DNA from 3 places in the Brevibacillus sp. FSL K6-2834 genome. Region 3 is predicted to be linked to each of the others. Evidence: riboswitches for the same ligand, from Rfam matches in the RefSeq annotation. Region 3 holds a riboswitch; each other region holds the start of a gene.
What was found. A riboswitch is a leader RNA that binds a small molecule or an ion and turns the genes downstream of it on or off. The one in region 3 is predicted to bind cyclic di-AMP.
Positions count from the first base shown of each region.

Region 1 (9,992 bases), 1.7 Mb from region 3:
TCCTTGCGAAAAGATCGTGAAGTAACTGTTTACAAGCAGAAAAACAGGCAGTATCATTTTGTTAACGCACTTTATTTTTAAGTTGACAAAATGGAGGCTATCATGAGAAACGAACGATTGAAATGGCTGGTGCTTTCGGCCATCTTTGCCGCTGTAACGGCTGTCTTTTCGCAAATTACGATTCCGCTGCCGCTTATTCCGATTACGGGTCAGACGCTGGCTGTCGGCTTTACCGCGACGATTCTGGGGAGCAGGTGGGGGACCGTAGCGATTCTCATCTACGTCCTGCTGGGTGCAGTAGGCCTTCCTGTATTCTCAGGTGCTAGCGGTGGACCACAGGTATTGGTAGACAAAACCGGCGGTTACATTTTTGGCTTTATTTTTACGGCTTTTGCCACTGGTCTCATTCTCGAAAAAACGCGTTTTACCTTTACATGGGCTCTGGTCGCCAATATTGTCGGCATGATTATTACGCTCATCTTCGGGTCGGTCCAGCTCAAGTACGTTCTGGACATTCCGTGGGACAAGGCTTTTGCCGGAGGAGCCGTACCATTCCTGCTGGTAGGTGTCGTCAAAGCCGTCCTGGCTGCCTGGATCGGCATCAAGGTGCGCGAGCGGCTCGTATCCTCAAATCTGCTTCAGGCACACAGCAGACCGCTATCCTGAAACAATCCAAATCGCTCGCCGAGTTCGGGCGATTTTTTTTATTGCCCGAATCCTTGTACCCACATTTTGATGGTTTACGGCAGTTCAGTCCATTGTCCGTGTCCTCGGTGGTTGCGAGACCTCCTCCGACAGCAGCATCGACAGTCATTTCTCTCAGACATGGCACTCATGGTATAAACGGCCAGACTGGTTGGATACTACAAACAGTATTGGGAAAAACACGACTGAGAATGGGGGAATGATCGTGAATATAACCACCATACCTGGCCCAAAAGGACTGCCGATCTCGGGCAACCTGCTCGCCTTTCGCCGGGACCCGCTCCGCTTCCTGCGCGAAGCTGCGAAAGAACACGGCGATGTGGCCCACTTTCGCTTTGGCCCCTCGCGGCATGTGTATTTGATCAGCAATCCGGACATGATCAAGGAAATTCTGGTGAGCAAGCAGGCCCATTTTCGCAAAGGAAAAGGCTTGCAGGTCGCCCGGGCGGTCGTCGGTGACGGCATCCTCACCAGCGAAGGACAGAAGCACATACGCCAGCGCAGGCTGATGCAGCCGGCATTCCACCGCGAGCGGATCGCGACCTACGGCGAGTCCATGGTCCAGCAGGCGATAAGCTTGATGGATGACTGGAAAGCAGGAGATGTACGCGATGTGCATGAAGACATGATGAAAGTGACGCTGGCGATTATCACAGAGACGATGTTTGGCAAAGGTCTCAAGGAAGGCGCCGACCAGATCGCCAGGGCCATCGATGTGGGCCTGAAATACGTCTCGACGAAAGCGTCGTCCTTCATCGACATTCCGCTCACCGTTCCGACCTCAAGCAACCGGCAGTTCCGCGAGTCAGCCGAGCTGCTCGACAAGACGATTTACAACATCATCGAAGAGCGCCGCCGTGAAGGAGATCAGGGGCGCACTGACCTATTGGCGATGCTGCTGGCGGCAAGAGATGAGGATGACGGCAAAGGAATGACGGATGAGCAGGTAAGAGACGAAGTCATGACCATCTTTGTCGCAGGCCATGAGACGACAGCCAACACGATGTCCTGGATCTGGTATCTGCTGGCGACCAACCCTGAGGCGGAAAAAAAGCTCTGGGCCGAGCTGGACGCGGTGTTGGGAGGACGGCTGCCCACGGTAGAGGATATTCCGAATCTGAAGTATGTAAACCAGATTATCAGCGAAACGCTGCGCTTGTACCCGGCGGCTTGGACGATCAACCGGGAAGTCGCCGAAGAAGTGGAGATCGGGGGGCATACGTACAAGCCCGGAGATACGCTCATGATGAGCCAGTACGTCATGCATAGAAGCGAGAAGTACTACGACAGGCCGGAGGATTTCATCCCGGAACGGTTTGAGGGGGACTTGCTGAAGCGTATCCCGCAATACGCCTACTTTCCGTTTGGCGGAGGTCCGCGCATCTGTATCGGGAACAACTTTGCCCTGATGGAAGCCGCGCTGCTGCTCGCTACGTTCGCACAGAAGTATCGCTTTCAGCTCGCCGACCCGGGCAAGCCCGTGGAAGCGGAGCCGCTTGTCACCCTTCGCCCGAAAGGCGGTCTGATGATGAGGCTGGAGGCGCGGTCGCAATAACGAAAGGGCACAGAAAAAGACACGGACCATTGACGGTTCGTGTCTTTTTGCATAAAAAAAAGGCATCTGCCCACCATTTTTGCAATTTCCGCTAAGGTGTTAGATACCGAACTGGGGTTATTTATCACTGAAAGCAACATGCTATACAAGATAATCTACCAGACAATTATAAAGGATATATTAACTGAGAATAAATCTATATAAATTAAGATTGGAAAAAGGGGATCGTAAAGGAAAAAGAGCTCCCCCTCCCCAGCTCGCTGCTGACGGAAATCGAACCGCCGTGACGCTGGACGATGCTTTGGCAGATCGTCAGGCCCAGGCCGGTTCCGCCATTGTTGCGATTGCGCGATTTTTCCGCGCGGTAAAACTTGGTGAAGATTTTGGTCAAATCCTCCTGCGAGATGCCTTCACCCTTGTCGATCACGGAAAAGAGCACATGCCCCTCCCGCTGGTCGCAGGTGAGCAGGATCGATCCGTTCGGCTTGTTGTAGTAAATGGCGTTGTTTAACAGATTTTCCAGTACGCGGCGGAGCTTGGTCTCGTCCGCCTCGATGTACAGATCATTGGAGATGCGCAGCTTCCACTGGAGTGTTAGTCCCGATTCCTTGATCTTGACCAGGTAGTCCTCAATGATTCCTTTTGCAAAGCTCTTGACGTGGATGCGGCTCAGGTTCAGCTTCAGCTCCGTACTTTGCTGGGTAAAGTCCTGCAGTTCGTCGAGCAGCTTGTCGAGATCGTCCGTCTTCTGTTCGATCTTTTTCATCTGCTTCTTGATCCGTTCCAGATCGGTTACCCGTCCTGAGGCGATGTAGGAGGCGTATCCTTTGATTGTTGTCAGCGGTGTCCGGAAATCGTGAGCGATCGCGGAAATCAGCTCGGATTGACGCTCTTCGGAAAACCGGAGCTGATCGACCATGTCGGAGAAGTAGCGAAACAGACGGCCAAATTCGTCTTCTGAATGGTACGTAAACGAAACCAGCCGTTTTCCTTCGCGAATTTCCTGCGTTACGCGGGACAGCTCGTTTACCGGCCGGTGAATCCAGCGGACGAAGAAGCCGAGCAGGACAAGTCCGACCAGGGCAATGCTCCCGTAGATGTACCAGAGCATCATGCTGACCCCTTTTGTTGCCATAATATCGGAGTCATCTGTGTAGAAGTAGATGATGGTTTCGCCTTTTTTCGGCGGTTCGTGTTGAAAATGGTATTCCGCCACAACCTTCAGATCGGTATTTTCCTTTTTTATTTTCCTCGGCGGATTTTTCAAATTGTATGCCTGGGATGTCTTGATGAAGATCGTGTTGCCGTTGGCGTCCTTGACTAACATTTTGTATACCAAATCCTCCGGCAACTGCTTTTCCAACTCGCTGCGGTCTGTCGGGTCCTTGAAATTGCTGGCGCTGAGCAGCTGATTGACGCGAACCTTTTCAGCCGTTTCCTTTTCATAGCGATATTGATTGTGGCGATCCGTTTTCAGTTGAACGACAATAATATCCTCGAAGACAAACTTGAAAACGAACAGGTTCAGCGCAATCAGTGCGAAGAACGAGAGGAACAGCTTGTTGCGGATGCTCATCTACACCTTCTCCCCGATGAAAACGTAACCCGTCCCCCACTGCGTTTTGATGTACTGCCGCTCCCGTTCCAGCTTTTCCCGCAAATTTTTGATATGAACCGTCACAGTATTGAGGGAGCCGTAGCCGTATCCCCATACCCGGTCGTAAATTTGTTCGCGGGTAAACACAATGCCGGCATTTTCGGCCAGAAAGGTGAGCAACTGAAATTCTTTGGTGGAAAGGTCAATTTTTTCTTCATTTACATACACCGAGTACGTTTCCTTGTGGATTTCCAGTCCTTTAAATTTCAAAACGGTAATGGAGGAGCCGGATGGGTCCTTTTCGCTGTGCTCTTCGGTATGCTTGCGAATCCGCTCGTACCTTCTCAGATGCGCCCGGATGCGGGCGAGCAGCTCTTCCGTGTCGAATGGCTTCGTGATATAGTCATCGGCGCCGATTTCAAAACCGACGACTTTGTCGACCGCTTTTCCTTTCGCACTGAGAAACAGGATCGGCAGGTCCGATTCGCGGCGAATTTGCGAGCACAGCTCATAGCCGCTCATATTCGGCATCATGATGTCCAAAAGAATCAAATTGGGCTTCAAGCCTTGCTTCAACAAAGTAAGGGCATGCTCCCCGCTCTCTGAAAAAGTGACCTCATACCCTTCGTTTTCCAAAATATCTTCAAGAAGCTCTATGATTTCCTGATTGTCGTCTACAAGCAAAATATGGTCTTTCACAGGTACTCCCCCAGTAACCTCAAATCTCCTGAATATTTGTATTCTCTCCTATCATAACACGGTTTGACTGGTGAAGGACAAAGAAACCAAACGTTACCAGCGTGTTCCGGCAGGAAAAAGGACATATAATGAAGAATAGCGGGTGTTACTTCCTATTGACACCAGGTACTAAATTTCGTCAGAAAAAGCCAGAGACCTAACGTCCCTGGCTTTCATTTTTGTGCTTGCACTTACTTGCTAGGCTGCGCTTCCGGCTGTTGTTCCGGCTGTGGCACTGTATGTGTCTCAACTGGTGTCTCAGCTGCAGCTGCTGCCTGCTGCCCAGGCTGTTGCTCTGGTTGAGCTGCCTCGGGCGCTTTCGCTTGTTGTTCTGGTTGTGCTTCAGGCAAGGAAGCCGCTTGTACCGCTTTCTTGGCTGGAGGAGTGTCGGTGGCTTTCGCCTGGAGTGCCGGAGCAGCGATTCGCTTGGCTCCTACATAGCGTTTGCTCCAGTAGTAGGGGTCGCTCAATTTGGTATTGACGACGCCTCTGCCAGATTCCGAGTGCACAAACGTGTCATTGCCGATGTAGATTCCTACGTGGGAAATGCTTCTTCCATTCGTCTTGAAGAAGACGAGGTCGCCGGGCTGCAAATCTTTGCGGCTAACCGGTTGGCCGACTTGATACTGAGAAGAAGAATTGTGAGGCAAATCTACACCTAGCGCATCAAACACATAGCGTGTAAAACCGGAGCAGTCAAAGCCTTTTTTCGTGGTTCCGGAAGACTTGTAAGGGACACCGTACAGATCATTGACGACAGTCATCAGGGGGGTTCCCTCCTGAGCATGCGCCGCACCGGTACCCATTGCAAGCAATCCGGCAATAAGCAAAGAAACTACTGTCTTGCGCAAAAGATACTGCTCCTCTCCTGAGCCTACGAGGTTAGCTGAAGGGTTCGGTCGAAAGGAATGCCCTAGACTGCGAGAGCGCAGCCATTCACCCCAAAGATAGTGGGTCCCCCGTTTCCGCATAGCGGAACTCGGCTATTTTTCGATATTTTTTTACACGCACCTCCACACAATTCAACACTTGTCCCACTTTTCCTTTTTCTACCCTTGTTTGTTCACGATTTCGTCACAATATTTTGTCATAAGCTGTAACGTTTCGTCAGTACCGTGCAAACGACATTTTTCTTCTATATGTAATGGAAACCATGTGTCGGACTTTTCTTCTCCATGACGGCTCGCCCTGCGCCGGAAAAGGGCTGAATCCAATCAAGAGGGATCCTTGTCCGATTGGGGGACGACACTTTATCCGTCCAGGGACGGAGGCAAAAACCAACCGCTCGCCCGTTATGTCGAACACTCGCCCCGTCTAGAATAAAGGCATAAGGTTGACACACCAACAAATAGTCGATTGGAGGGAAGCATTTCATGAGTGAGCGGTCTGGCAAGGTGCTCCTTGGACTCGCATTGCTGCTGACCGGAGGGTTTGTCTTATTGGACCAACTCGGTATCGACGGCGGCGATTTCCTCGGTGTGCTGATCCCCGGGCTGATCATGTTATACGGAGCCCGTAAAGTGATTGGCAGCTCCGGTTCCCGCTTCTGGGGGATACTGGTCTTTCTGTTCGGGCTGTTAATGTTGATCGGCAAGCTGCATTTACTGTTCAATGTCGTACTGGCTATCGGAGTGATTTACCTCGGGTACCGCTTTATCCGCCGCAGTGACAAGACGCATGATTCCATGCCGACAGTATGGGAGCGGCAGTGGGCAAGGCAGGTATTGAAAGAGGATGCTCTGGACGGCTGGGAGCACAGAATGGCCAAGAAGCAACAACCTTGATATCGATGACAAGTGATGAAACAAACCTGAAAAGTGCAAGGTACATGACAATCAAATTTCTTGTGATATGATAAGGAGGACTAAAAAATGGGTATTTTTAAACGACTGCGTGACTTGACGGTGGCTTCTGTGAATGACGCTTTGGATTCAATGGAAGATCCGGTGGTTATGCTCAATCAGTACATGCGTGACATGGAAGTGGAGATCGGACAAGTAGAAGTGGCAGTAGCCAAGCAAGTGGCCCTGGAGAAGAAATTCCACCAGCAATGGGAAGAGGCAGTGGCGCTTGCGGAAAAACGCGATCGTCAGGTGAAGCTGGCGCTGACCGAAGGGGAAGACCTGCTCGCGCGCCGGGCTTTGGCCGACAAGAAGCAATACGAGCTGCGTGCCCAGGAATACGAAGCCCTTTATCTGACAGCATCGGAAGCCGCTCAGCAAATGCGCGAGAAGCTGACCGAGCTGAAAGAAGAATTTTATAAAATGAGAGCGAAAAAATTCACTCTGATGGCAAGAGCGCAAGTAGCGAAAACGCAAAAACAAGTGAACCATGCAATTGTCGGCATGGGCAATCAATCTGCCGGCAAAGGCTTTTCCCGGATGGAAGAAAAAGTGCTGCGGATGGAAGCGGAAGCCAATCTGAGCGGCCAGTGGCGCCAGACCAGCGCTGGTTTGGAGCAAGCTCTCGAGTCCCTTGAAAAGAATGATCTGGATGAGGAGCTGGCCCAAATCAAAGCGTCTTTGCAAAGCAAAAAGGATGCCGAGCCTGCGAAAGTTCAGGAGTAACGACAGGAATCAGGCATCTCGTGTAGAATAGGAAGTGGCAACCAGGCAGCCTGTCCAAGCAGGCTGCTTTTCCCCTAGGAGGTTCTATCCTTGGCAGACTTTATGGTCTTTTTACGTCGATTTTTTGCGGAGCCAGGACGTGTAGGAAGCATCATTCCCAGCTCTCGTTTTTTATGCGAAAAGATGCTGTGCAGCGTGGACTGGAATCAGTCTGACGTGATTATAGAACTGGGGCCTGGAACAGGCGCCTTTACGGAAAGCATTCTAAAGAAAAAAAGGCTCGATACCAAATACATTTTGGTGGAGAGAGATCCGTTGTTTCGCGAAATGCTGACTCGCCGATTTCCCGGCATCACGATGTGGGATGAGGCACTGAAGCTGCAAGAGTACATGAGTAAGGCCGGGATTGGCAAGGCTGATGCCATTATCTCCGGACTTCCGTTTGCCAACTTTCCCGCGGAATTGCGGACGGGGATCTTGGATGAAGTCCAGTCTGCCCTTGCTCCGGGTGGCCTGTTCATCACGTTTCAATACTCCCTCCAACTGAAAGCTGAGCTGCAGACGCGCTTTCAGCGGGTAGAAACCACATTTACGCCGTTGAATATTCCGCCTGCGTTTATTTATACTTGCCGTGACGGAAGTGTAGGAAATTAGCCGACATGGGGCGTAAGAGAGGAGACCTTTGTGAAATTGTCCCGCTTACAAAAAATGACGGTCGGTGTCTTGATCATTTTGACAGGAATTGGCCTTTTTCTTGACAGCTTGCATATAATCACGTTTGGCCTCTTTGATTTGTGGCCGATGGTTCTCGTGTATTTCGGCGTACAGATGTGGGGAAATCACAAGCGTGTTCGGGGAGGCCTGCTGGCCGGGCTCGGCATCATGATTGCTTTGGACATGTGGCTTCATATCGGCATGGATGATCTGTTCCAGCTTGTAATCCCGCTTTTGTTCATTTACTTTGGATTTCGGCTGATCCGTGGGCGTTCGGCTGACAAAGGAATCCGGCCGACAATACCGGAGGCTGCCGAAGCAGCCGATGCTGATCCGAATTTTGCTTCAGCGGAAGATACGGCAACAGGCAAACAATCAGGGCATTGGAGACAGAAAGCGGGATACCGCAATCCATTTGGAACGGAAAGAAGCAGATGGACTGCTTCATCCGCGGGCCCTGGCAGCATTTTGTCGCCCAAAGATTCCCGCAGTTCGCTGATCGGTGATTTTCACTTGACATCCGGCCGCTTTGAGCTAAGCCAGTTGCATATCTGGCACGGAGTCGGGAATGTTGTCATAGATCTGTCCCGGGCGATGCTGATGGATGATGAAGCGTTTCTGATAGTCGACGGTTGGGTGGGGGACGTCACTATTTACGTTCCGGTAGACATGCCAGTAGCCGTATCTGCGGAGGTGCGCATCGGCGATCTGGAAGTGTTTGGCCATAGGCAGGGGGGCATCAATCGCAGCGTGATGATCCGCTCCGAACAGTACGAACAGGAAGCGCAAAAAATCCATGTACAGATTTCGCTGCTCGTCGGCGATGTTAAAGTCAAGTACATCTAGGGGGTACTGACAAATGCGACGACAGCGGTTGGCAAGTATCCAATGGCAGTACGTGCGCTACGGTTTGCTGCTGGCCGTAGGAGCGGTTACCGCCTCCTTTTTGTGCAGTTTGATTCTGTATTTCGTGGTGGCCGGGGACCCGGACGTCACGAGATGGCTTGCGACCTACCTGCATCTCTATTTGCCGGAGAAGCTGGATTGGAAAACACAACTGGCCTCGTTTGCATTCGCGATCCTGACAGCAAGTGTCGTCGGGTTGGTCGGAGGCTACATTTTCGGGAATTTGCTGAAAAAGAGACTGCAGGTGCTTTGGGAGGCAGCCACCAGCCTGGGGCGCGGCATATTGTCTTCGCGCGTCCCTGAGCTGGGCGAGGACGAGATCGGTGAACTGGGCTGGCAGCTGAACCGTCTGGCGGCCCAGTGGGAAGAACAGGTCGCTTCCCTGCAACGGCTGTCCAATCACAACGCCGCTTTGGCGGAACAATTGAAGCATACAGCGGTCACCGAAGAGCGGCAGCGACTGGCCCGCGAGCTGCACGACGCGGTCAGCCAGCAGTTGTTTGCCATCGCGATGACCACTGCAGCCTTAAAAAGACTGATCGAAAAAAATCCGCAGCGAGCTGCCCAGCAGATCGAGCTGGTGGAAGAAATGGCCGCGGCTGCGCAGGCGGAGATGAGGGCGCTCCTGCTGCACCTCCGCCCGGCGACTTTGCAGAACAAGGCACTGAAGGAAGCCATTGAAGATCTGCTGGAAGAGCTGACCCGCAAAAATGCGATGGAAATTAGCTGGGAGATCGAAGAAGTGGACAACCTGCCGAGCGGAATCGAGGACCATCTGTTCCGCATTTTGCAGGAATCACTCTCCAACACGCTCCGGCATGCCCGTGCCAAACACATCGCGGTCAAGCTGTTTACGCTGAAGGGGCAAGTCAGGCTGCGCATCGTAGACGATGGCGTCGGCTTTGATCCGGAGGGAGAGAAGCTGACTTCGTACGGATTGAGAAGCATGCGGGAGCGGGTGGCAGAGCTCGGCGGCTCGCTGGATATTTACTCGGCAGTCGGAAAAGGGACGCAGATCGAGGTGCGCATCCCGATCATGCTGCAAGCGGAAATGGAAGGGAGAGAGCTGACATGATACGCGTATTGCTCGTGGACGATCATGAAATGGTGCGAATGGGATTGGCTGCTTATCTGTCTACTGAAGACGACATTGAAGTAGTAGCCGAAGCATCCAGCGGTGAAGAAGGAGTGAAGCTGGCTGTCGAGCTGC
Region 1 covers NZ_CP151945.1:1,209,355-1,219,346, forward strand. Annotated here, with positions in the region: gene NST96_RS06100 (hypothetical protein) at 1-20, shown strand, start outside; gene NST96_RS06105 (biotin transporter BioY) at 103-666, shown strand; gene NST96_RS06110 (cytochrome P450) at 905-2,260, shown strand; gene NST96_RS06115 (HAMP domain-containing sensor histidine kinase) at 2,466-3,836, opposite strand; gene NST96_RS06120 (response regulator transcription factor) at 3,837-4,556, opposite strand; partial or broken gene NST96_RS06125 (C40 family peptidase) at 4,919-5,446, opposite strand; cyclic di-AMP (ydaO/yuaA leader) riboswitch at 5,452-5,590, opposite strand; gene NST96_RS06130 (hypothetical protein) at 5,969-6,379, shown strand; gene NST96_RS06135 (PspA/IM30 family protein) at 6,467-7,162, shown strand; gene NST96_RS06140 (rRNA adenine N-6-methyltransferase family protein) at 7,253-7,816, shown strand; gene liaF (cell wall-active antibiotics response protein LiaF) at 7,847-8,722, shown strand; gene NST96_RS06150 (sensor histidine kinase) at 8,736-9,857, shown strand; gene NST96_RS06155 (response regulator transcription factor) at 9,854-9,992, shown strand, end outside.
Region 1: another riboswitch for cyclic di-AMP. It lies ahead of NST96_RS06125 (C40 family peptidase); the one in region 3 lies ahead of NST96_RS14350 (CAP domain-containing protein).

Region 2 (9,992 bases), 1.4 Mb from region 3:
CACATCCAGTATTTCCGCTTTCTCGGCAACATGCTGCAGGGGGACTTCGGCACATCTTTCCGCTATGACATGCCCGCCCTGCCGATTGTTTTGGAGCGTCTGCCGGCAACCTTTGAACTGGCAATTGCAGCCATGATCGTCGCCACGGTGATCTCGATTCCGCTGGGCATTCTGTCCGCGACCAAGCGAAATTCCTTTTTGGACATTTTCGTTTCAGGCGCTTCCGTATTGGGCAAGGCAATGCCGCATTTTTGGCTGGGAATCATGCTGATCCTGTTGTTCGCCGTCGAGTGGAAGACCTTGCCGGTATCGGGAAGGGGTTCATGGGACCATTTGATCCTGCCTGCCTTTACACTCGGGACGGGAATTGCTGCGGAGATGACCCGCCTGATTCGTTCCAGCATGCTGGAAATTTTGGGGCAGGACTACATTCGCACAGCGAGAAGCAAGGGGCTGATCGAAACCATTGTCGTGTACAAGCACGCCCTGCGAAATTCGCTTATCCCCGTAGTGACCATCATGGCTTTGCAAACCTCTACCCTGATCGGCGGCACGCTGATTACGGAGACGATCTTTTCCTGGCCGGGAATGGGACAGCTAATCATTCAGGCAGTGAATACCCGCGATATGGCCATCGTCCAGGCCGCTGTTTTTGTCGTCGCCTTTTTGGTCATCGTCAGCAACATCCTGGCAGACATTTTATACCGCGTGTTGGACCCGCGCATCAAGTACAACTAAACGGAGGTGAGCCGTATGTCTCTTCCCCTGGAATCGCAAACAGCACAAGCAGGCAGCGTCGGCCAGGCGGTCAAAAAGCCGGGGCAGCTCCGCCGTTTGGCCCGCATGCTGTTGAAAAGCAAAACAGGAACAATCGGACTTTTGATCGTCATCGTCGTCGTATTTATGGCCGTCTTCGCCAGTGCGATCGCTCCTCATGATCCGGCCAAAACCCAGGCAGCGCAGCGCCTCAAGCCTCCCATGTGGATGGAGGGAGGCTCGCCGGCAAATCCGCTCGGAACCGACAATCTGGGGCGCGATGTGCTCAGCCGCATCATCTACGGCTCGCAGGTTTCCCTGATGGTCGGGGTGTGTGCCGTCGCCGTAGCGGGCGCGATCGGGGTCGTACTGGGACTCGTCTCCGGCTACTTCGGCGGGATCGTGGATAATCTCATCATGCGGACGGTCGATTCGTTTCTCGCCATTCCGAATATTTTGTTCATGCTGGTGATTTTGACCGTCCTCGGGCCCAGTCTGACGACCCTGATCCTCGTCCTCGGCTTTACCAACTGGGTCAAGTACGCCCGCATCATCCGCGGTGAAGTGCTCAGCGTCAAGGAACGCGACTTCGTCAGAGCCGCCCGCACTGTCGGCGCAAGCGACGGGCGAATCATTTTTACACACATTTTGCCCAACGTTATCTCCTCCTTTATCGTCGTCTCTACGTTGAGCGTAGCCACGACGATCATCGCGGAGGCCTCGCTCAGCTTTCTCGGCTTGGGGATTCAGCCGCCGACTGTCTCCTGGGGCGGCATGCTGAGCGACGGCAGGCAGTACCTCGCTACGAGCTGGTGGGTGGCGACCTTCCCCGGTGTAGCGATTACGATCACGGTTTTGGGCATTATGTTTCTCGGAGACTGGCTGCGCGACATTCTGGACCCTCGCATGAAGGCTAGAGCGAAGTAAGGAGGGGAGACTCGATATGGAAGCAAACTTGCTGGAAGTGAAACATTTGCGGACGCATTTCAAAACTGAGGACGGCGTCGTTCCCTCCGTAAACGGCGTCTCGTTTTCCGTAGCCAAGGGCGAGACACTTGCCATCGTCGGCGAATCGGGCTGCGGCAAAAGCGTCACCTCCCTCTCGATCATGGGATTGGTCGCCCCGCCTGGCGAAGTGGTGGGCGGAGAAATCTGGCTGGAGGGCCAAAACCTGCTCGCTTTAAGCAAAAAAGAGCTTCGCAAGCTGCGCGGCAACAAGCTGTCGATGATCTTCCAGGAGCCGATGACCTCGCTCAATCCCGTGTTTACGATCGGGAACCAGCTCGGAGAGGTATTTCGCCAGCACAGACAGATGGACAAAAAGGAAGCCCGGGCACACAGCGTCGAAATGCTGGAGCATGTCGGCATCCCCAATGCGGAAAAGATCGTCGATTCCTTTCCCCATCAGCTTTCAGGGGGTATGCGGCAGCGCGTCATGATCGCCATGGCGCTGGCCTGCAATCCGGCCCTGCTGATCGCGGACGAGCCGACGACCGCCTTGGACGTGACGATCCAGGCACAAATTCTCGAGCTGCTGAAAAAGCTGAACAAGGAGTTTCAAACCGGAGTCATTCTGATTACGCACGATCTCGGTGTCGTAGCCGAGATGGCGGACCGGGTCGTGGTGATGTACGCGGGAGAAGTGGTGGAGCAGGCTGACGTCTTTTCCCTTTTTGCGGAGCCGAAGCATCCGTATACAAAAGGGCTGCTCGGTTCGCTGCCGAAGCTGGACGAAAATCGGGAGGAGCTGGACTCGATCCCCGGCTCGGTACCGAATCCGCTCGACATGCCGGGCGGCTGTGCGTTTCACCCGCGCTGCCCTGCCGCCACAGAAGAGTGCAAGCAAAACAAGCCGCAGCTTCAAGAGGTGGCCCTGAACCATCTGGCACGCTGCTTCTACGCGTAAAGGAGGCACATAGCAATGGACCAGACGAAAGAACCGCTGTTGGTGGTTAAAGGGTTAAAAAAGCATTTTCCCTTCAAGAAAGGCATGTTTTCCAAAGAGACAGGCTACGTACGGGCCGTAGATGGCGTCGACTTTACCGTGTACCGCGGAGAAACGCTGGGAATCGTCGGAGAATCCGGCTGCGGCAAGTCGACCACCGGCCAGATGATTTTGCAGCTGCTGGAGCCGACCGAAGGGGAGATTTGGTTTGAGGGAAAAAATCTGTCCACTCTCGGCAAAGCCGAGGTCCGCACTTTGCGGCAGCACCTGCAAATGATTTTTCAGGACCCGTATTCCTCGCTCAATCCGCGGATGCGGGTGGAAGAAATCGTGGCCGAGCCGCTGCGCGTACACGGCACCCACAAAGGAAGCGAGCTGAAGGAAAAGGTTGTGGAGCTGCTGCGCCTTGTCGGGCTGGATGCCCACCATATGAGCCGCCACCCGCATGAATTCAGCGGCGGGCAGAGACAGCGGATCGGCATCGCGCGCGCCCTCGCCTTGAATCCGAGCCTGATCGTCTGCGACGAGCCGGTATCGGCGCTCGACGTGTCGATCCAGTCGCAGGTGCTGAACCTGCTCAAGAAGCTGCAAAAGGAGCTAAAGCTGACCTACATTTTCATCGCCCACGGCTTGCCTGCCGTCAAGCATATCAGCGACCGGATCGCGGTCATGTACCTGGGCAAAATCGTGGAGCTGGCAGAGCGCGACGAGCTGTTTGCAAACCCGCGCCACCCCTACACGGAAGCGCTTCTGTCGGCTGTCCCGATTCCTGATCCGACGCAGCGAAAGGAACGGATTGTCCTGCAGGGCGATCTGCCGAATCCGGCCAATCCTCCGTCCGGCTGCCATTTTCACACCAGATGTCCGTATGTGCAGGATGTGTGCAGACAGACTGCGCCGACACTGACAGAAGGTGCTGCAGGGCATTTTGTCTCCTGCCATTTTCCGCTCGGTTAAAGCTGAGGCAGGAGTTCTTTTGACGAACTGACATCCCTTGCTTTGCGCCGGTTTGATCATGCAAAGACACGATTGCGAAAGATTGCCCTTCTGGCGGCGTAAAGGAAGTGTCGCCAAATCCGAAAGCAGTCATTCGAAAGCAGATGGAATCGCGATACGTCCCCAAACAGGCAGCGGCAAAAAAGAAGGTGCCTCAAGGTCCAAGGCAGACCAAAGAGGCACCTTTTTCAGATATGGTTGCTCGTTCGCCAAAAATACGCGAGTTAAGGAGTGGTGAGGGTGACCTTGACGTTGACGATTTTTCCTGCGTTTGGCAAGGAAAGCTGGTAGTTCCCTACCTCATTGCGCGGGATAAAGGTCTTTGCGCTTTTGGAGGCAATCGCTTTTCCATTGGCGTCATAGCCGACGGCGATGACCCCGATGCTGCGTCCATCGCCTGGATTTTTCAGGGAAGCAGAAACGACCAGCTTGCCGTTTTGCACGCTGGAGCTGTAATCTAGACTCTCAGCCGATGCCGTTGAATGCTGGGCGGGAGAGAAGAAGAAGACAAGAGCCAACAGCGCTGCTTGCCACGCCTGTTTCCACTGCTTGGTCATATAGAAGTCCTCCTTGCAAGAAAAAATATGGAATATTTAGATAGATTCGCAATAAGTTAGACAAATACCTACAAATTTTCACAAATAATTACTTTTGTTACCAATGACCTATGACATTCGGACCTCATATCCGGGAAGGCGAATTTGACTTGATGATCGAGTTCATGCATAATAGCCATAAGCTTAATTTCCGATTTGCATAATCGGAAAGCGGGGGAACCACTTTTTCCGGGGCGAATCGGCAGCATATCTGCCGTAGGGAACCATCTTTCCCGAGTCCGTCAGCTAACCTCGTCAGCCTCAAGATGGGTCAAAACAAGCATTCCGTGTCAGATCATTCCGACGTGGAAAACAATTCGGTTTTTTGACCCTATGCTTTTGCAGGGTCTTTTTGTATTTTTACAGGTACAGACCCTGCATTGGCGGGGTCTTTTTATTTTCAAAAATACAGCGAAAAGAGGGGATGCGAATGGCAAATGCGGTTGTCTTTGAACGCGTGCGCAAATCGTACGGCTCGACGACTGTGATCCCGAATCTCAATCTGGAGATTCCCGAGGGGAGCATCACAGTGCTGGTCGGGCCATCCGGCTGCGGCAAGACCACGACGATGAAGATGATCAACCGGTTGATTTCGCCAACATCGGGGACGATTACCGTCGGCGGAAGGAATTCGGCGGAGGTCGATCCGGTCGCGCTGAGGCGGAGCATCGGCTATGTGATTCAGCAGGTCGGCCTGTTTCCCCACCTGACAATCGCGGAAAATATTTCGCTGGTGCCACGGCTTCAGGGGGGAAAAGGGTCGATTGATCACAAAAAGGTCGATCGCCTGCTCCATATGGTCGGCCTGGCCCCCGACCGGTACCGGGACAGATACCCGTCCGAGCTCTCCGGAGGCCAGCAGCAGCGGGTAGGGGTAGCCCGGGCGCTGATGAGCGATCCGCCGATCATTCTGATGGATGAGCCTTTTTCGGCGCTCGATCCGGTTACCCGGGAGCAGCTGCAGGATGAGCTGATCCGGCTGAACCAGGAGCTGAACAAAACAGTCGTTTTTGTCACCCACGACATGGATGAAGCGTTGAAAATCGCCGACCAGATCGTGGTCATGCAAAACGGGAATGTGATCCAGCAGGGGACGCCCGATCACATTTTGCGCCATCCGGCCAATGATTTTGTCCGGGAGTTCATCGGGGAAAAACGGCTGCAGTCCCACCTCGGGCAGCTTGTCCAGGATGTCATGGTCACGCAGCCGGTTACCGTCTCCCCGGGCCGAGGGCTGGCGGAGGCTGTACAGATCATGCACCGCAAGCGGGTAACCGGGCTGATCGTTGTCGACAAGCATGGGAAGTACTTGGGCATGGCGGATACGGCGGATATTCACAAGCGGTACCCGGATGAATCGCTGGCCATCCGCGATGTGATGCGGACAGACACCATGACGCTTTCACCCGACACTCCGCTCGCGGATGCCATCGGCTTCGTGCAGGAAGCGCCGTACGGGTACGTGCCGGTCGTCCGCCAAGACGGGACGTTGGCAGGCTTGTTGACAAGGGCCAGTCTGGTCGATGTGCTTGCACGGCCATACTTGGATCAGGAGAGGAGCGTGGCGCAATGAGTGAAGTGATTTCCGTAATGGCAGACCGCTGGCCGGATATTGTGCAGGCGAGCTGGGAGCATATCGTTCTGTCTGTCGTCGCGTTGTTCTGGGCGATTGTAGTTGCGGTGCCGACAGGCATTCTGCTGACCCGGTACCGGAAGCTTGCCGGTCCGGTGCTGGCCGTGATCTCGGTCTTCCAGACGATTCCCAGTCTGGCGCTGCTCGGATTTATGATTCCGCTGTTTGGCATCGGACCGATCCCGGCTGTCATCGCGATGGTCATTTACGCGCTGCTGCCTATCGTCCGCAATACGTACACCGGCATTTTGGACGTCGATTCCTCGCTGCTGGAAGCAGGGCGCGGCATGGGGATGACCAAAGGCCAGATGCTGCGGATCGTAGAGCTTCCACTGGCCCGCCCCGTCATATTTGCCGGGATTCGCACGGCTACGGTCATGACGATCGGAGTGGCGACGCTCGCGGCGTTTATCGGGGCAGGCGGCTTGGGCGACCTGATCCTTCGCGGGATTGCCATGGTGGACACGGGCATCATCCTGGCAGGTGCGGTGCCGGCTGCGCTGCTGGCGGTCTTGTTTGACCTGATTCTGGCCTGGGTAGATTGGCGAGTGACGCCAAAAGGATTGCGCATTCGCCACTCGCGTTAGGCCGCTTTATCCAAATAGCTGATTTTTGAAGACTTGAACACATCAGGCTTTTTGGGGTTTTTCAAATAAACGGTTAATGATGAAAGGGGAGGATCTTGTGAGAGCAGGATGGCTGAGGAAAGTTGGAATGGGCGTGTTGGCATTGTCGATGATGGCTGTGACGGGCTGCTCGGTTCTGACCGGTACAAAAGCGTCTGATCAGGTGACTGTGGTGGGGAAAAATTTCACGGAACAAGATATATTGACGAATCTCGTAGGTATCATGCTGGAGAAAAATACGGACTTAAAAGTCGAGACAAAGCCGTTTTTAGGCGGGACCGATGTAGCTTTTAACGCCGTCAAAGGCGGCAGTGCAGACCTGTATGTAGAGTATACGGGAACGGGTCTGGTCAACATCATGGGACAGGAAGCGATGAAGGACCCTCAAGAGGTGTACGACAAGGTAAAGGCAGATTTTGCAGAGAAATACAAAATGGAATGGCTGGAGCCGATCGGGTTTAACAACACGTATGCCCTGGCGGTGACAAAAGAGACGGCCGATAAATATAAGCTGAAGACAATCTCTGATCTGATCCCGCATGCGCAACAGCTCACGTTCGGAACCGAACAGGAGTTTCTCGAGCGCTCGGACGGCTTGAAAGGCCTGGAAAAATCATACGGCCTGAAATTCAAAGGTACGAAATCAATGGACGCCGGTCTTAAATATAAAGCAATCAGCGAAGGGAACGTCGATATCATCGATGCCTTCTCGACAGACGGTCAGCTCGTGAAGCACGATTTGGTCATTTTGGAGGACGACAAGCATTTCTTCCCGCCGTACTTTGCCGCGCCGCTCGTCCGTCAGGAAACGCTGCAGAAGCATCCGCAGATCAAGGAAGTGCTGAGCAAGCTCGCCGGGAAGATTGACGACAAGCAAATGGCGGTGCTCAACGCGCAGGTGGATGTAGACAAGAAGAAGTCGCGGGATGTTGCGGAAGCTTGGCTGAAGGAGCAGGGGCTGATTCCTTAAAATGAGGAAGTCGGCATTGGCTAGATATAGTGTTGGTTAGAGATGGGTAGCCGGGAGCTGTTCTCCTGGCAGAATAAAATGAAGTAGACCCGGAGCAAAAAGGTTTTGAGTAAGCCGGTTTTCACCACATTGCGTGTGAAGCCGGCTATTTTTTTGTATGAGGCGAAAGCGCACTTCATTCGTAACCGTTTCAAAGGGGTTTTTCCAATAAACTGTAAACTGTATAGACTGTTATCGGGTTGAATAGACAGGATATTGCCCAAGCGATGGGATAAATGTCATTTTTTGTCCGCGATTATGGTATAATCAAAACCGGAACATACATTCTCAAAGAAGGAGGAATCGACTTGTTGATCTCTGTTGAATCGATCACTGTGATTCGAAGCGGCAAAGCTGCCATTTCTCGGCCATCCTCACACGGGCGAAGGCAGTTGTCATAGGAATACGCAGACGGCAGGGGCATTAGGCCGACATACGTCCAAACGCAAGGTTAGAGGAAGCTCATCTCTCGCTGGAGGGAGTGTTCATAGCTCTTTCGTAAATCGATTTTTTCGTTAGTCCGTAAATCCATATCGGGTGACTTGCAAGAAATCACACACGTCAGCTTCTGTTCAGCTCCGGAACGTTTCCATATACAATCCCCAACATAAACCCCACTCGATGTTTGCATAGGTAGAGTTATTCGTCTTCCCTGTTTCCTGATCGATGATAGGAACCTCTGATTTTGAAATAGTAGGGTACCAGCTTTACGGTATCAAAAGGAAAATGGATCGTTGCCCGGTTTCCCATATGCATAGGGAATGTATGTCTATGGCGGTGAAAGCCATTAGGCGTTTGGGTGCCAAAATACCTTGTTGAAATTTGGCGAATTGAAAAAAGTTATATTTTTGGTTAAATATGGTATACTGAAATGGTCTGATATGCTGATCTGCAATACACATTCTATCAATATTACTGTTTTTATTCTTCCAAAGAGTGATCTTCGTACGGCAGCACTATCAAAATTATGTAGGGAAAGGTTGGTTTATATGTGTGGAATTGTCGCAATGTTTTCGAAACAGGCTCCCATCACTGCGATTGCTGTCGAACGTGCTACTCGTCAACTCTCCCATCGCGGACCTGACCGGCAAAGTATCTGGCTGTCCGAAAGCAAGCGAGTCGGATTGGGTCACGCTCGCCTCAGCATTATTGACCTAGAGACTGGAGACCAGCCTATTGCGAATGAAGATGAACGGCTTCACGTTGTCGTAAACGGTGAATTCTACGATTACGAGCGAATTCAGAGAGAGTTAGTCAAACGGGGGCACCGGTTGCGAACACGCTCTGACAGTGAGATCGCGTTGCATCTGTACGAAGAGAATGGACTCGGATTTCTTGAATACCTGCGCGGTGAATTTGCCCTGGTGCTTTGGGATGAAACCGAGCAACGCCTGTTGGCTGTGCGAGACCGTTTTGGGATCAAGCCGCTTTTTTACACAGTACAAGATGGGGTTCTATACGTCGCGTCGGAGATGAAGGCGCTGTTTGCAGCAGGAGTACCCGCGAAGTGGGATCATGAATCCTACTACCAGCACTTGTTGTTTTACAAGCATCTGGACCGTACGTTATTCGAAGGTGTTAACCAGGTTCCACCCGGCCACTACCTGCTTGCTACGGCTGATGGAATACAAATCAAACAGTATTGGGATCATCACTATCCGCTGGCAGACGCGAATTCTCTGCCACGCAGCGAAGAAGAGTACATCAGTGAAGTAAGGCATGCACTGGACGAGAGCATCAAGACAAGGATGCGGGCCGACGTACCCGTTGGATTTCATCTCAGCGGAGGCGTTGATTCTTCAACGGTACTTGGGATGGCTGCCAGGCATCGGACGGACCCGCTGCAAGCATTTACCGTTTCGTTTTCGGATCATGCCTATGATGAAAGTGAAGTAGCGCGTGAGACGGCGGCCCATGTAGGGGCGGATTTTCATCTGATTCCGCTTGATCATACCGATTTTGCCGATCACGTAATAAAGGCCGTTTGGCATGCGGAAACGATTGGGATCAACATGAACGGCGTTGCCCGCTATTTGAAAAGCAAGGTACTCCACGAGCGGGGGATTCGCGTCGTGTTGTCGGGGGACGGCGCTGATGAATTGTTTGCCGGATACATATTTTCCCGATTGGATTTGCTACTCGCCGGACTGGAAGGCCTGAGCGAAGAGGAGAAGCTTCGCAAACTGGACGAATTTTTGCAACATAATCCCTCTTTTAACCACGTTTCGATTCGCAGCTATCTCAACCAGTCATTGGATTGTTTCAACCAGACACTTGGATACACACCCGCCTGGATCCAGGCTGTGCATGCAAGCCGCATGCCGTTAAAACAGCTGCTCTCGCCCGATTTCGGAGCGCGCTTTGCCGAGTACGATCCGTATCGTGAATTTGTGAAAAAGCTGGATGTAGAAGGACAGTTGGCAGGGCGAGA
Region 2 covers NZ_CP151945.1:4,341,755-4,351,746, reverse strand. Annotated here, with positions in the region: gene NST96_RS21325 (ABC transporter permease) at 1-738, shown strand, start outside; gene NST96_RS21320 (ABC transporter permease) at 754-1,683, shown strand; gene NST96_RS21315 (ABC transporter ATP-binding protein) at 1,700-2,662, shown strand; gene NST96_RS21310 (dipeptide ABC transporter ATP-binding protein) at 2,678-3,658, shown strand; gene NST96_RS21305 (hypothetical protein) at 3,922-4,254, opposite strand; cyclic di-AMP (ydaO/yuaA leader) riboswitch at 4,425-4,568, shown strand; gene NST96_RS21300 (betaine/proline/choline family ABC transporter ATP-binding protein) at 4,724-5,866, shown strand; gene NST96_RS21295 (ABC transporter permease) at 5,863-6,513, shown strand; gene NST96_RS21290 (glycine betaine ABC transporter substrate-binding protein) at 6,611-7,522, shown strand; gene asnB (asparagine synthase (glutamine-hydrolyzing)) at 8,551-9,992, shown strand, end outside.
Region 2: another riboswitch for cyclic di-AMP. It lies ahead of NST96_RS21300 (betaine/proline/choline family ABC transporter ATP-binding protein); the one in region 3 lies ahead of NST96_RS14350 (CAP domain-containing protein).

Region 3 (9,992 bases):
ACACAGTGTCGATAAAACAACTAGTTGTTTAAAATTTTTTTGAATTTCTTTTTCAGAAATGAAAAAGCGGGAGGATACGACTATGGGTCGTCTAACAGGAAAAGTCGCCATCATTACAGGTGCGGCAAGCGGTATGGGGGCACAAACAGCTCGTCTGTTTGCCCAGGAAGGCGCGAAAGTAATCGCGACGGACATGTCCGAAGACAAGCTGCAAGAAGTGGTGAATGAAATCAAGGCGGACGGCGGGGAAGCCATCGGGGTCAAACACAACGTCGTTTCCGAGGACGAATGGAAAAACGTCATCGCACAAGGTCTGGAGGCATTTGGCAACATTCACGTCCTGGTAAACAATGCGGGTATCAGTACAGATGCTACGATTGAGCAATTTACGATGGAAAACTGGAACAAGGTGATGGATGTAAACCTGACCGGCTGCGTGCTGGGAATGACGCTGGTTTACCCTGAGATGAAAAAGGCTGGAAGCGGTTCCATCATCAACATTTCGTCTATCGCAGGACTAGTTGCTCTGAACTTTACGAATGGTTACACCGCTTCCAAAGGGGCGTTGAGAGCTCTTACGAAAGCAGCAGCTGTCGAATGCGCGAAGGATTCCGTCCGCGTGAACTCCATTCACCCGGGCATTATCGAAACACCAATGACGCAAATGATCACGGCTCCAGAGGTTCGGGGCATTTTTCAGGCGCAAACGCCGCTGCCTCGTCTCGGCAAACCCGAGGATATCGCTTATGGTGCACTTTATCTCGCTTCGGACGAGTCTTCGTTTGTGAGCGGCCTTGAAATGGTCATCGACGGCGGCTGGTGCGCTCGTTAATGAGCCTCTGATCCGGGTGTCGCCATTTTCTCCTTTGATCACAAAAGCCTAGATCGATACCATGCCCACCAGCTTCAGGTGGGCTTTTTTTGCAAGCAGGGAAAAAACCGAAAAAACCGAGTCACTCTGTTGAGCAACTCGGTTCTTCTCTGCAGCCATCAAGGTTATCCGGTAAATTCTTGTACCCAGTAACCATTTTGGTAGCCTACGCCGATTTTCGTGAAATTCGGGTTCATGATGTTTTTGCGGTGACCGTCACTGTTCATCCATTGCTGCATCACTTCTTCAGCGCTGCGCTGACCCATGGCGATGTTTTCGCCTGCAGTCATGTACGATACGCCAAAGCGCTTCATCATGTCAAATGGAGAACCGTAGGTAGGGCTGTTGTGATCAAAGTAGTTGTTTTGATCCATGTCAGCCGCTTTTGCCAATGCTACCTTTTCCAATGCAGCATCGTAAGCAAGCGGAGCCAGACCGGCTTTTGCACGCTCTTGGTTTACCAGATTTGCCACTTCGCGAGCAAACTGGGAGGAAGCGTTGACAGTGTTGCTTGCCGGAGCTTTAGCCGGTTGTTGAACTGGCTTTTGTACCGGCTGCTGAACCGGTTTTTGTACCGGCTGTTGCATCGGAAGCTCTACCCATTGCATAGAGTTGGATGGAAATGCCCAGTTCCATTGGTTCCATTGGTTCGATGGTTGGGATTGTTGCGAAGGTTGGGAATTCATGAAATATGGGAGCCATTGCCCTTGATTAACAACATTTTTTACCGGGCATGTGGCAGCAAATGCTGAAGTGGACATCGAAGTAACAGCCAATCCCAAAGCAATAGCGATGATAGACTTGCCGAATGGTTTCATGTTCTCATCGTCTCCTTTTCTTCGCCTACGAGGTTAGTTGTCGGGTTCGGGCTGAGGATACAACCCTTCACAAGCGTGATTCACCCCAATGCAGAGTGGCTAACTCTACAAAAAGAAGTCCCCCGCACTTCCACTTCTTTGGAAGTTTCGGCTTGTTTGTTTGGCTTAACTAGGATAACAAATAGACTTGAGAGAATGGAACCTGTAAATAATGGCAGACCTTGTTGACGCTTGTTCAGAAAAGGAAATACCGCCGTGTATTTGTGGCATGATTTCCATGACAGGCGGCTGGAGGATTCAGCGGACGGGTGCATGTTGTTGATTTTTTTCTAAAAAATTTGTCGATATCAAAAAAATTGTATCATTTTATTCCGGGATCGTGATAGAATGAGAATATCGAGTGTTGATTAGAATTTTCAGAAAAGCGTGGTGGTACTTTTGTCATTTGTGGAAAAGAGACTTGAAGAGCTGGGGGTAAGTCTGCCCCCGAACCAACCGCCTTTGGCAACCTACGTATCCTGCGTGCGTTCGGGCTGCCTGGTTTTTACCTCAGGAGCCGGCTGCTTTGTCGATGGGAAACCGCTCTATACGGGCAGGCTGGGCAGGGACCTTACTGTAGAACAAGGATATGAGGCCGCACAGATTACTGTCCTCAACCTGCTCAGCATGATCAAAGCGGAGATTGGCAATCTTGATAAGATTGAGCGGATTGTGAAAGTACTCGGACTGGTGAGCAGCGCAGACGATTTTTACGACCAGCCCCAGGTTATGAACGGGGCTTCCGATCTGCTGGTGAACGTTTTTGGCGACAAGGGGAAGCATGCCCGTTCTGCCTTGGGCACATCCGTTCTGCCCATGAATCTGCCTGTGGAGATTGAAATGGTCGTAGAAATCAGGGAAGAGGAGAGATAAACGCATGTTCGTTACATTGGAGCAAATCAGGCAAGCCAGGGCCAATCTCGCGGGTGTCATCTTGCCGACACCTATGCAGTATTCGCGCACTTTCAGCGAATGGTCAGGCAATACCATCTACGTAAAATGCGAGAATCTGCAAAAGACAGGGGCGTTCAAAATCCGCGGCGCGTACAACAAGATCGTGAGCCTGACAGACGAGGAAAAAAGACGGGGTGTCGTGGCCTTTTCTGCAGGCAATCACGGCGCAGGCACTGCCTACGCTGCCCAGATCCAAGGGATTGCAGCTACAGTGGTCATGCCGACCAATCCTGTACCGAGCAAGCAAAATGCGATCCTTCATTACGGCGCCAAAGTAGTAGATGGAGGGAGCACCTCCATTACCATGTATGAAAAAGCGCTGGAGCTTCACCAAAGCGAAGGTCTTGTCTTGATCCATCCGTTTGAAGACATGCATATTATCGCAGGGCAAGGCACGATCGGCCTGGAGATTTTGGAAGAGCTTCCCGACGTTGACGTGGTCATCGTTCCGGTCAGCGGGGGAGGGTTGATATCGGGCGTGGCGGCTGCTTTGAAGGAGACAAAGCCGGCCGTGCGCGTGATCGGCGTGAATAGCGAGGGGGCCATGGCGATGTATGAATCGCTTCGGCACGGCTGCCCGTTTGAAGTGGAAAAGGTGGATACGATCGCGGATGGATTGATGGCCAAAAAGCCGGGAGAGATCACGTATGCACACACGAAAAGATACGTCGACGAGATGGTATTGGTCTCCGAGGAAGAGATTGCAAGGACGGTGGTGAGCCTTGCGGAACGGGCCAAGATGGTAGTAGAGCCGTCCGGTGCGGCCGCTTTGGCAGCAATGATTCACCATCGGACTGCACTCAAGGGAAAAAAGGTAGTCGTGCTGGCTTCAGGCGGCAATGTAAACATGAAGCTGCTCGCTGAGCTGGTCGAAAAGTACACGCAACAAATCCCAGTATAAACAGGGTGGTGCTGACGTGAGGCGAAAAATATACAATGTAAGAATAATCGACGTTGTACATTTGCGGCAGATTGAAAGAGGAACGGTTGTCTTTGACGAATCCGGAATATTGCATGTCTCTGAGGCAGGCAATGCGGAAGTGGCAGACTGGGAGTTCGACGGAACGGGAATGACGCTTTTGCCCGGCTTGATCGACTGCCATGTGCATTTGGGCATGGACGCTTCACCTGATCCCTTCAGGCAAATCAGACTGGATTCCGCAGCGGACACGGCGTTTCGGGCTCATCAGCAAGGAAAACAGTTTCTCGAGGCTGGCATCACGACAGTACGGAATGTGGGTACACGATACAATGTAGATATTTCCTATCGAAATGCGGTTGAGCGAGGCTTTGTCGAGGGGCCGCGCGTCTACGCATCCGGCCAGCCCATCGTCATGACTGGCGGGCACTGCCATCCAATGGCGATTGAGGCTGATGGGGTTGACGAGGTGAGAAAGGCCGCCCGAAGCCAGTTGAAAGCGGGAGCAGATCTCTTGAAGCTGATGGCCACGGGCGGTGTCCTAACAAAAGGAACAGAGCCGGGCTCCCCGCAGCTTTCAGAGGCAGAGCTGCGCTGCGCTTGCGAGGAAGCTTCTCATGCCGGAAAAACAACTGCAGCTCATGCGATTGGTTTGGAAGGAATCAAAAACGCCATTCGTGCAGGCGTTACGACGGTCGAACACGGAACGGTACTCGATGACGAGGCCGTCCAATTGATGATCGAAAACGGAACGTTTCTGGTTCCGACCCTGATTGCTGCGACGCTGATCCTGCGCCAGCCGTCTGAGAGCGGAGTGCCTGAGGAGTTTGTCCGCAAGGCAGAGCCGTTTGTCCAGATCCATCGGGAAAGCTTCCGCAAAGCGCTTCGGCACGGAGTGAAGATTGCTGCAGGCACAGACGCCGGTACCCCTTTTAACATCCCAGGGTATTTGGCGGATGAATTGCAGCTCATGCACGAGGAAGGAATGCCAGCGATTGAGACGATTCGGGCCGCGACGCTGCAGGCAGCTGCATGCATGAAGCTGGAGGACAGAACGGGTTCCATTGAGGCAGGAAAATGGGCAGACCTGCTGCTTGTGGAGGGAAATCCGGTGGAAAACCTGCTTTCTCTCAAGCGAGTAAGGCAGGTGTATAAAGGGGGTAAGCTTTGCGTACACCACCGGTAAACAAGCAGGCCTCGTTGACGATTTGCCCAGGAGACGCAGCCGCATTCTCCCACATAAACACGCTAGGAAATGAGGTTTCACACATGAGTTCATTGCATCCCATTTTGGCCAGTTATATTCCTGTAGTTGAGGGCCTGGCTCGAACGATTGGCGACCACTGTGAAGTCGCCCTGCACGACATGACCAACCCCGAGGCTTCGATCATTGCCATTCACAACAGCCATGTAAGCGGCAGAAGCCCGGGAAGCCCGGTGACCAATCTCGGTCTGAAGCTGCTCCGTCAGGGCGAGCAAGGGCATGACTTCATTCTCAACTACAAGCACGAAGGGATTAAAGACAAAATCATCAAATCCAGCACGATTTTTATCAGGGACGAGCATCAAGCCATTATCGGTTGTATCTGTATCAATCTGGACGTGACCAGCCTTGTGATGGCCGAGTCTATTCTCAAAGGAATGGCTTCTTTTCAGCAGGAGCCAAGTGAAGAAAAAACGGAAGAACGCTTTGCTCCCACTATCTCCGAGTTGATGGACCAAATCATTGAGGAATGCATCCGCAAAATCGGCAAACCCGTCCCCTTTATGCAGAAGGAGGAGAAAATTGCCTTTATCGGTCTGCTCGATGAAATGGGGCTGTTTTTGATCAAAGGCGCTGTGCAGCACGTAGCCGACCTGCTGGATGTTTCCAAGTACACGATCTACAACTACGTGGAGAAAACGGGTAAGCAGCCTTCGTAAATTGAAAGGGAAGGGCGGGGAATATGATGGCGGCACCTGTTACGCAACAGACGAATGCAAGTAAAAAAGGATTCTTTTTGAAATTCCTTGACCGTGTGGAAGTGCTTGGCAATAAATTGCCGGATGTAGTCACACTGTTTCTCGTCATAATCGCCGCCATTTTGATCCTTTCCGCTATCGCTGCCGCACTCGGATGGTCGACGGTGAATCCCACCAATCATGAGCGGATCGCCGCAGTCAACCTGCTTAGCAAAGAGGGGATCGTCCGCATTCTGACCGAGATGGTCAACAACTTCACCTCATTCCCGCCGCTCGGCTTGGTTCTGTCGGTCATGCTTGGCGTCGGATTGGCAGAATCAACCGGCTTGATCGGCGCAGCGATGAGAAGGACTGTACTGGCCTCCCCGCGTTCGTTGATTTTGCCGATTATCGTCCTTGTCAGCATGTTGGGACACGCCGCCGGAGACGCGGCCTTCATCGTTATGCCACCGATCGCTGCGATGATTTTCACCATGCTCGGCCGGCATCCGATCGCAGGGCTTGCTGCCGCATACGCTGCTGTAGCCGGCGGCTTCAGTGCCAATCTGGTTGTTTCCGTATTGGATGTGACGTTGGCAAGCTTTACGCAGACAGGGGCTCAAATGATCGATGCGAGCTATATGTCCAGCCCTGCGATGAACTTCTATTTTATGGTGGCTTCCACTTTGATGCTCGTTCCTTTGACCGTATGGATCACTGTCAGGATTGTGGAGCCAAGGCTGGGAAGCTATACACCACAAGCTCAACAAAATGCTGTGGAAGCACAGGTGACACCGGAGGAAAAACGAGGATTGCGCTGGGCCGGTATTGCTTTGTTCGTCTGCGTGGTCATCCTGTCAGCCGTCACCATACCGAGCGGTTCGCTGCTTCGCGACCCTGATACCGACTCGCTGATTGTCTCTCCATTTATGAAGTCGCTCGTTCCCATTTTGCTCTTTTTGTTCGGGATTCCCGCTGTCGCCTACGGTATTGGAGCCGGTGTGATTCGCTCGGACAGAGATGTGGCCGAACATTTGGGAAAGACGATGTCCGGAATGGGCTATTACATCGTTCTGGCATTTGTCGCCTCGCAAATGATCGCGTATTTCAACTGGAGCAATCTCGGTCCGATTATTGCGATCGAGGGAGCTGCTTTTCTGCAAAACATCGGCTTGACAGGCCTTCCGCTGCTGATCCTGTTTATTCTGTTCGTCGCTCTTATCAATCTCCTCATTGCAAGCGCGACAGCGAAATGGGCAATTCTCGCGCCGGTCTTTGTCCCCATGTTTCTGCTGCTGGGGTACAGTCCCGCTTTCACCCAGGCTGCCTACCGCATCGGTGATTCGATCACCAATCCGATCACACCTATGCTGCCGTATTTTGCGATCTTGCTTACTTTTGCCAACAAATATCAGAAAAATCTGCAAATGGGAACCTTGATCTCAATCCTTCTGCCGTATTCGTTATTCTTCGGGATTTTTTGGCTGCTCCTGTTTGCGCTATGGTACCTGTTAGGCATGCCGCTTGGTCCGGGCCACTTTATCAAGGGATAAGAGTTTGGGAGGAAAGGTCCTCTCTGAGCAAGATGCCTCCGAACCAAACAGATTGGCAGCCGCCGTCAAGAAAAACAACCAGCGAGACAGTCTAGTCCGCTGGTTGCTTTGGTTCGTTTCCGCCATTCTCGTGATATTGTTTCCAGGCAGTCAGCCCGCCTTCGAGCGAGGTGGCATCGTAGCCTTTTTCGCGCAAGAGCTCAGCCGCTTTTCGCGCCTTGTTTCCGCTCGTACAGATCGTGATGATCTGTCTATCCGTTGGCAGTTCTTTCATTCTTTCCTGAATGTCTTCGTCCGGTTCGACCATCTTCAGATACGGGAGGTTCTCCGTCGGCACGCCGTAATCGTTCAAGCTTTCTGCACGATATTTGTCTTCATCACGCACATCGAGCAAGTATAGCCTCTCTTTGTTTGCAAGGCGGACAAGCAAGTCGCGGACCAGGATTTTTTGTTCCATGTATCAATCTCCTGTTCTTTGTTTGAAGTCTTTTGGCAAATCCTTCAGGCCATTCCATTTTACCATGCGGACGGCTTTATTTGTGACTTAACCCATAATGGGGGTGCATGAACATATCGTGTCTATTAGGTTGGAAGCAAAAATTCGTTTGTTTACAGTGGAAAGGGTTTAGATAGAACATGACTATATAGCTCACTGGCACAGAAGCGGAATGATCCAAAAGAAATCATGAATGTTTCGGGAATGATCTGCCGTAGGTATGAAAGGGAAACGGAAAAACAGGGGAATCCTGAAGTTGCTGCTGACGTGCCTCCATCCTACAATCGCCAAAGGCATTGAAGACTGTTTTCCAGACAGGAGGAAACAAGCGTGAGCTATGTAGAGCTTGCCAAGCAAGTGGCGAAAGAAGCGGGTACGATGATCAAAAACAGGCGCGAATCCCGATTTACGATAGAAGAAAAAGGCAATGCCTTCGATGTGGTCACAGAGCTTGACAAAGCATCAGAAAGCCTCATTCGCAAACGGATTTTGGAAGCGTACCCTGACCATGCATTTTTAGGGGAAGAAGAGTCCTTTGCAAACCACCATTCTTTTGTAAAATCGCTAGCAAAGGCAGACGAGACTCCTTTTCTTTGGATCGTCGACCCGATTGACGGAACCAGCAACTATGTGCAAAGAATTCCGGGCTTCACCGTTTCCATCGCCCTGACCAGCAAAGGAGAAGTGATTGTCGGCGTCGTTTACGACCCGAGCCAGGATGAATTGTTCTGGGCGGAAAAAGGAAAGGGAGCGTTTGTCAACGGGAAAGAGCTGAAGGTCGCCGGCACCGAGGATGTAGCCAGAAGCGTGATTGCGACGGGCTTTCCCTCAACACCGCTGATGCGTGAAGCGGTGTTGAAGGGGATAGGAGAGCTGGGACCGCGCTGCCAAACAATGAGGGTGCTGGGGTCCGCCGCTCTCCATCTCGCTTATGTCGCAGCGGGGCGCTTGACCGCTTTCTGGGAATATGGATTGAATGCTTGGGATGTGGCGGCAGGAACACTGCTGATCACGGAGGCAGGGGGACAGGTAACCGACATGGCAGGAAATTCCTACAAGGTCAGCACGCCTCATGTTGTAGGAAGCAATGGCCAGATTCACCGAGAGCTGTTGACGCATTTGCATCCGATAAGGTTGGATGTGTAGCAGAACAGATTGATCAAAGAGATGAGACCAGAGTTTGTTTCAAAGGAGAGCCGGAATCCTTGCGATTTGCTTTTTCATTCCAATTCAGTTACTATGAAGAGACTTGAATGAGCCTCTTTTGAATTTCTGATTCACACTGGCGCGGTCTACGGAGCCGCAAGGATGGAAGAGAGGTAGGGCTTTCGTCGTTTTGGATGTTTGAACAATAGACGAAACCTTTTTGGACCAAATATAGTAATGAAGGCTGTAATTCACCTTTTGGATAATTATTTCTTCATTGCTTTGTGTGCGTGTGATTTTCATGTACATGAAGGAGCTTGGATTGGCATATACTACTGTTGGAGGTTGGTTACAACAATGCAAACGATTGGAACAGTAAAATGGTTTAATGCAGAAAAAGGTTTCGGGTTTATTCAAGTAGAAGGCGGGGAAGACGTTTTCGTACATTACAGTGCGATCCAGGGAGAGGGCTTCAAATCCCTGGATGAAGGCCAGCGTGTCCAGTTCACTATTACCCAAGGGAATCGCGGACCTCAAGCTGAAAATGTAGTGAAAATATAAAAGCCCCACCCAAAAAAGCAACTGTCTTTGAGGCAGTTGCTTTTTTGCGTCTTTTTTCGTTCTTTGGTTCCTCTGCATCCAGGGCAAGAACTGTAGCTGTTTAGTCGGATGTGATGACGATGGTGAGAGGAATCTGAAAATAATTCCGAAAAAACGGAACAATTGGATACACGTTATGGTAAAATTCTCTTCCACAATGTTTGAAGAGGGGGTACTGGCACTGAGATGAACGATATTCTGCAAGCCTTTCGGGAGAACATTCCCGCACTCGCTCATGCGAGTGACATCCGCCGAATTGCCGAAGGGTTTTCACCTGATCAAAAATACGTGGTCAGCTATGACGACGGAACCAAATTGCTGTTGAGAACGGCCGACTTGAAGCAGTACGAGCGAAAATACGCGGAATACGGGATCATGGAAGCGATCCAAATGTACGGAGCGAAAAGCCCCCAGCCTATAGACATCGGCAGGCTTGAGCAATCAGAGTTGTGCTACTACTTGCTCAGCTATATCGACGGAGAAGATGCAAGAGGTGCCATTCCCGATTGCCCACCGGAGAAGCAATACCGGATCGGCTGGGACGCCGGGCAGGACCTTGCCAAATTGCATCAGCATCCCGCCCCCCATTCGATTTCCTCTTGGTATGAACGAGCGACGAGAAAGCACCATAACTATGTGAAGGCGTATAAGACCT
Region 3 covers NZ_CP151945.1:2,895,743-2,905,734, reverse strand. Annotated here, with positions in the region: gene NST96_RS14355 (glucose 1-dehydrogenase) at 83-832, shown strand; gene NST96_RS14350 (CAP domain-containing protein) at 997-1,689, opposite strand; cyclic di-AMP (ydaO/yuaA leader) riboswitch at 1,697-1,852, opposite strand; gene NST96_RS14345 (RidA family protein) at 2,128-2,601, shown strand; gene ilvA (threonine ammonia-lyase) at 2,606-3,583, shown strand; gene NST96_RS14335 (amidohydrolase family protein) at 3,600-4,787, shown strand; gene NST96_RS14330 (PAS domain-containing protein) at 4,871-5,524, shown strand; gene NST96_RS14325 (AbgT family transporter) at 5,551-7,095, shown strand; gene NST96_RS14320 (rhodanese-like domain-containing protein) at 7,187-7,552, opposite strand; gene NST96_RS14315 (inositol monophosphatase family protein) at 7,922-8,737, shown strand; gene NST96_RS14310 (cold-shock protein) at 9,095-9,298, shown strand; gene NST96_RS14305 (aminoglycoside phosphotransferase family protein) at 9,524-9,992, shown strand, end outside.